2 regions of the Granulicatella adiacens ATCC 49175 genome follow, and region 2 is predicted to be linked to the other one. Evidence: predicted binding sites of a transcription regulator. Region 2 holds the regulator's gene; the other holds the start of a gene.

Region 1 (3,410 bases), 710 kb from region 2:
CGATACGGTTTAAGAATTCAGGTTTGAAGGTTGCTTTTAGGACACCCTCTACCGCTGTACGAGTTTCTTCATCGATTGTTTCACCTTGATTTTCAAGCAAGAATTGTGAACCGATATTACTTGTCATAATCATCACTGTATTCTTGAAGTCTACTACACGTCCTTTAGAATCGGTTAAGCGTCCATCGTCTAATACTTGTAATAAGATATTAAATACATCTGGATGTGCTTTTTCAATTTCATCTAATAGAACGATTGTATATGGATTACGACGAACAGATTCTGTTAATTGGCCTCCTTCTTCATATCCAACATATCCTGGAGGAGCTCCCACTAAACGAGACACTGAATGTTTTTCCATATATTCACTCATGTCGATACGAACCATATGGTCTTCTGAGTCGAACAAATCTTCTGCAAGAGCTTTAGCAAGTTCTGTCTTACCCACCCCTGTAGGTCCGAGGAATAAGAAACTTCCGATTGGACGGCTAGGATTTTGTAAGCCTGCACGAGAACGAAGTACTGCTGAAGCTACTTTTTGTACAGCTTCATCTTGACCGATGACACGTTCATGAAGAATATCTTCTAAGTGAAGAAGTTTTTCACGTTCGCCTTCCATAAGTTTTGTTACAGGAATACCTGTCAAGCGTCCCACTACTCGAGCAATTTCTTCTGAAGTTACTGATTCTTGAACGAGACGTTGCGTGCTTTCAGCATTCGCTTTATTTTGTTCTTCTAATTCCTTCAATTCTTGTTCAAGAGCTGGAATACGTCCGTGACGAAGTTCAGCAGCTTTTTCAAGGTTATAATCAGCTTCTGCTTGTTCTAATTCACGTTTAGCATGATCGATTTCTTCACGTTTATTACGGATTTTATTGACTTCTTCTTTTTCGATTTCCCATTTCATTTTGAGGTTATTGGCTTTTTCACGTTGTTCTGCTAATTCCTCTTGTAAAATAGCAAGACGTTTTTGAGAAGCGTCATCTTTTTCCATCTTCAACGCTTGTTCTTCGATTTCAAGTTGCATCAAACGACGAGTGACTGCGTCAAGTTCTGTTGGCATTGAGTTCATTTCAACTCGGATTGTAGCACAGGCTTCATCGACTAAGTCAATCGCTTTATCTGGTAAGAATCTGTCAGTAATATAGCGGTTTGATAAAGTCGCAGCAGCTACTAACGCACTATCGTGAATATTTACACTGTGGTGGATTTCGAAACGTTCTTTCAATCCACGAAGAATTGAAATCGTATCTTCAACTGTTGGTTCTTGAACAAGTACTTTTTGGAAACGACGTTCTAACGCTTTGTCTTTTTCCATATTTTCACGGTATTCGTCAAGAGTTGTAGCACCAATACAATGTAATTCACCACGAGCCAACATTGGTTTTAGTAAGTTACCAGCATCCATTGAGCCTTCTGTCTTACCAGCACCAACGATTGTGTGGATTTCATCGATAAATAAGATGATGCGTCCTTCTGATTTTGTTACTTCTTTAAGAACGGCTTTCAAACGTTCTTCGAATTCACCACGGTATTTTGCACCTGCGATTAAAGCACCCATATCTAATGAGTAGATTAATTTATCTTTTAAGTTTTCTGGTACGTCTTTTTTAACGATACGTTGCGCTAATCCTTCAACGATTGCTGTTTTACCAACACCAGGTTCCCCGATTAAGACAGGGTTATTCTTTGTTTTACGAGATAAAATACGAATCACATCTCGAATTTCTTCGTCACGTCCAATGACTGGATCTTGTTTACCAGATTGAACAGCTTCATTTAAATTACGTGCATATTTTGATAATGCTTCATATTGTTCTTCTTGATTTTGACTAGTCACACGTTCTCCCCCTCTTAGCTCTTCAATTCGAGCTCTCAAATTTTCTTTGGTTATATGCTGTTGTACTAAATAGCGTGTTAATGGATGATTTTGTAGTTCCATTAATGCAAGTACAACTACCTCTGTAGATAAGTAATCGTCTTTAAAGCTTTCTCTAATCTTTTCAGCTTCTGTAAAGAGTCGATATAAGTTTTGACTCATACTTTGACCGTATTGGACATTTTGCCCTTCCACTACAGAAATACGGTCTAATTCTTTATCAATTAATTCCTCAAATTCTTTGTCATTCACTTGTAAATCACTATATAAATTTCTAGCAAAGTGATTTGGTTCCATAAATACTTTCCATAAATGAGGAATATCTATTTCTTGATGTTTACGGACCATCGCAATTTGTTGCGCTTGGCCTAATGCTTGTTGCATTGTTGTTGTCATTTTTTCAATATTCATCTTCATTCCTCCTTTTGTGGTCTCTTGACCATGAATTAAGTATACACCTTTAGTCAGGAAAGGTCAATAGTATTATTTGACTTTTTTTGACCTTAATAAAAATTTAAAAACAGCCACTTGAGTAGCTGCTTTTACTATTACATTTCAATTCGAATAGCTCTTCTTATACAATAATATCCTGCTGCTAATTTTCCGTTTGGATCAACAAAAAGTGGTAGATTTACTGAATAGTAAGAAGAAAGAGGTAATAAATTTAACACAGGTGCTTTAAAGTTTTCTTCAAGCCAAGCTCCTTTTGTATATGGACGACCTTCTATAATTTCTGGTCCGAATTCAGCATTTGCTATTTCTAAACCAAACATATTTACTTTCCATAAAGGAGACTTAAACTCATCCTGCAGAAGTGTTCGATGTAGTTGATTTCCCCATTTAAATAATCGTCTTGTACCACTACCGCAACAATATTCCCATTCATCTTCATTTAAAAGTCCCATTCCAGATCTTTCTATCTCTTTGCGTCCCTCATCATAACTAACTGGATCTGCTACATAACACGCAAAAAGATCTGGATTCTGAATATCTTGTTGCATAAAATACTGATCAACTCTTACTGCTCTTGGAAATTCTTGAAAAAGAGCTTCTAATGAATTATCTGGGGTAATGGCCTCTTCTAAAATAGATAATGTTTCACTTGATACCATGTCATCCCCATCTAGCTGACCAGTAACCACAGAATAATGACCAATAAATTTTAAGCCAACAAAATTAGGCTTCTTTTCGACTAACATTGCTGGTATATCTACTTGTCTTAACTCTGAAGTCATGACATTAATCCCATCTTCAACAATTTGAGTCGTTAATTTTTCTTGAGTTAAATCTTTTTCTTGAACATTTTGATTTAAAAACATAAACCCAGTTACGTGTTGGTTCAAATAACGTTTAAACGCATATCTTAGTTCTTGTCTCTCTTCACTGCAGTCAAGACCTGAAAGTCCTGACAAACCGCTATCCCACCCAAGAACAACCTCTTTCTGACCAGGTACAAAAACAAAAACTCTGCCATCAATCGTTACTTCAAACGTATCATTTGTGATACCAGCGTAATCATATTGTACAAACT
Region 2 (3,410 bases):
TGCGTCAGTGATTTCCACGCGGTGATGCTCTTCATAACGTTTGCGAAGGCCTTTTAAGATTTCAACGGTATCATCTGCACTCGGTTCATTCACTTGAATGGAGGCAAATCGACGCTCTAATGCAGCATCTTTCTCAATATATTTTTGATACTCGTCTAAAGTTGTTGCCCCAATGACTTGGATTTCTCCACGGGCAAGCGCTGGTTTTAAGATATTAGAAGCATCAATCGAACCTTCCGCTCCACCTGCGCCAATCAACGTATGCAACTCATCAATAAAGAGAATCACATCTTGTTCACGGTACACTTCATCCAAAATTTTCTTCATGCGCTCTTCGAATTCACCACGATATTTCGTTCCAGCAACGACTGCACCCATATCTAACATCATTAAGCGCTTCTCAGCGATTTCTTCAGGAACTTCACCAGAAACCATTCGTTGAGCCAACCCTTCGACAATAGCTGTTTTACCAACACCTGGTTCCCCAACAAGGACTGGATTATTTTTCGTACGACGACTAATGATTTGAATAATACGACGTACTTCTTCTTCACGACCAACCACTGGATCAATCTTACCTTGGCGCGCTAGTTCTGTTAAATCACGTGCTAATCCATTTAATGTAGGCGTTCCCTCTTGGCTAGATTCTTGGCGAGCTTTTCTTTTAGCAGCTCCTGAATTAGCTGGTTGAATTCCTATTTTCCCGTAGATTTCTTTCATTAATTCTTGAGGGTCAACTTGGTTATCACGAAGAATCTTCGTTGCTAATACTTCCTCACGTAATAAGGCTAATAATAAGTGTTCTGTTCCAACTTGTGGCACTTCGAGGCGTTTTGCTTCATCTGTAGCAGATAAAATCACCTTTTTTGCTCTAGGAGAATAAGGCATTAAATAAGGATCCATCTGTTTACGGTTTGAGCCATATCCAGTCAGTGATTCGATTTCCGTACGAACAATTTCTGCTGTGAGGCCTGCTGCACGTAGTACATGACCAGCAATCCCTTCTTGTTCCAAGATTAATCCTAATAATAAATGCTCTGTTCCAACAGCCTGATGCTTAAATAAAATAGCTTCTCTAGCAGCTAAAACCATCGCACTTTTTGCTTTTGGTGTAAAAATTTCACTCATGGACTTTATCCTTTCTGTTTCTAACGATACTTCAAGTTATCGATTAATTTTTTCATCATAATACTACGAATTTCATCTCCGTTTTTAACAGAAACTGGAAACGTGTCCTTTTCCATCATCAAAGCCATCATTTGGGCTTCACGTTTTGATATTAATTCGTTCTCATATAAATTTTGTAATAAATGATTTGCTTCTCGTACTGATAGTTGAGGCGGAATTAAATCTCCTAAAGTATTTAGAACATCCATTTCATCCACTAAATTTACTTTCATTATGCGGATATATCCACCGCCACCTCGCTTACTTTCTACGACATACCCTTGTTGGATGGTAAAACGAGTATTAATCACGTAATTAATTTGAGAAGGAACGCAATTGAATTGATCTGCAATCTCACTGCGTCTGATTTCTACTGTTTCATTCGAAAGCAATACATTTTTCAAATAACTTTCTATCAAATCGGACATATTTTGATTTTGCATTCATCTTCCTCCTTTAACCTTGACTATATTTGACTTTAATTATACAGAAGTTTTCTCTCCTTGCCAATTATATTGCTTTTAAACAAAAAAAAGAAGCTAAACAAATGTTTAGCTTCTTTTCTTCATAACTATCGGGAATACAGGATTCGAACCTACGACCCCTTGGTCCCAAACCAAGTGCTCTACCAAGCTGAGCTAATTCCCGTAAGAAAAAATGCACCCAACAGGAGTCGAACCTGTAACCGCTTGATTCGTAGTCAAGTACTCTATCCAATTGAGCTATGGGTGCATTGTATATTTAGTTAATGCCGAGGACCGGGGTCGAACCGGTACGGTCATCACTGACCGCAGGATTTTAAGTCCTGTGCGTCTGCCAATTCCGCCACCCCGGCATGGGCCATGGTTTTACATTGGCTAAGCGGAAGACGGGGTTCGAACCCGCGACCCCCACCTTGGCAAGGTGGTGTTCTACCACTGAACTACTTCCGCAAATTTGGTTTTAATGCCGGCTAAAGGACTTGAACCCTCGACCCTCTGATTACAAATCAGATGCTCTACCAACTGAGCTAAGCCGGCTATGAGTGATACAGGGCTCGAACCTGTGACCCTCTGATTAAAAGTCAGATGCTCTACCAACTGAGCTAATCACTCATCAATGGAGGTTAACGGGATCGAACCGCTGACCCTCTGCTTGTAAGGCAGATGCTCTCCCAGCTGAGCTAAACCTCCATTATAATAAAGCGTGGCAACGTCCTACCCTCGCAGGGAGAAACCCCCAACTACTATCGGCGCTAAGAAGCTTAACTTCTGTGTTCGAGATGGGAACAGGTGTATCCTTCTTGCCATCGTCACCACACTTTATTTCTGAAAAAACTTTCGTTCTTTCAAAACTGAATCTATATCCAACTCCATCAATCTACCAGCTATACAACTCGTGGTTAAGTCCTCGACCGATTAGTACTAGTCCGCTCCATGCCTCGCGGCACTTCCACTTCTAGCCTATCTACCTGATCGTCTCTCAGGGGTCTTACTCACTTAATGTGATGGGAAATCTCATCTCGAGGGGGGCTTCACGCTTAGATGCTTTCAGCGTTTATCCCGTCCACACATAGCTACCCAGCGATGCTCTTGGCAGAACAACTGGTACACCAGCGGTGTGTCCATCCCGGTCCTCTCGTACTAAGGACAGCTCCTCTCAAATTTCCAACGCCCGCGACGGATAGGGACCGAACTGTCTCACGACGTTCTGAACCCAGCTCGCGTACCGCTTTAATGGGCGAACAGCCCAACCCTTGGGACCGACTTCAGCCCCAGGATGCGATGAGCCGACATCGAGGTGCCAAACCTCCCCGTCGATGTGAACTCTTGGGGGAGATAAGCCTGTTATCCCCAGGGTAGCTTTTATCCGTTGAGCGATGGCCCTTCCATACGGTACCACCGGATCACTAAGCCCGACTTTCGTCCCTGCTCGACTTGTAGGTCTCGCAGTCAAGCTCCCTTCTGCCTTTACACTCTTCGAATGATTTCCAACCATTCTGAGGGAACCTTTGGGCGCCTCCGTTACACTTTAGGAGGCGACCGCCCCAGTCAAACTGCCCGTCTGACACTGTCTCCCACCCCGGTAAGGGGTGCGGGTTAGAGTGGTCATGTCACAAGGGTAGTATCCCACCGTTGCCTCCTCCGAAACTGGCGTCCCGGATTCTTCAGCTCCTACCTATCCTGTACATGTGACACAAACACTCAATATCAAACTACAGTAAAGCTCCATGGGGTCTTTCCGTCCTGTCGCGGGTAACCTGC

Evidence for each region. Region 2 encodes CtsR, which represses protease genes until heat stress. Its sites were predicted from a motif close to TTGGTCAAAAAAGGTCAAANA; they were not measured.
Region 1: the regulator CtsR is predicted to act here: its motif matches at 2,364-2,384, upstream of clpB (ATP-dependent chaperone ClpB).

What each region holds. Positions count from the first base shown of each region.
Region 1 covers NZ_CP102283.1:907,276-910,685, reverse strand. The annotation lists gene clpB (ATP-dependent chaperone ClpB) at 1-2,290, opposite strand, end outside; gene NQ540_RS04560 (hypothetical protein) at 2,428-3,410, opposite strand, start outside.
Region 2 covers NZ_CP102283.1:1,612,894-1,616,303, forward strand. The annotation lists gene NQ540_RS07940 (ATP-dependent Clp protease ATP-binding subunit) at 1-1,128, opposite strand, end outside; gene NQ540_RS07945 (CtsR family transcriptional regulator) at 1,149-1,610, opposite strand; tRNA gene NQ540_RS07950 (tRNA-Pro) at 1,742-1,815, opposite strand; tRNA gene NQ540_RS07955 (tRNA-Arg) at 1,826-1,899, opposite strand; tRNA gene NQ540_RS07960 (tRNA-Leu) at 1,917-2,002, opposite strand; tRNA gene NQ540_RS07965 (tRNA-Gly) at 2,028-2,099, opposite strand; tRNA gene NQ540_RS07970 (tRNA-Thr) at 2,114-2,186, opposite strand; tRNA gene NQ540_RS07975 (tRNA-Lys) at 2,189-2,261, opposite strand; tRNA gene NQ540_RS07980 (tRNA-Val) at 2,267-2,339, opposite strand; rRNA gene rrf (5S ribosomal RNA) at 2,351-2,466, opposite strand; rRNA gene NQ540_RS07990 (23S ribosomal RNA) at 2,545-3,410, opposite strand, start outside.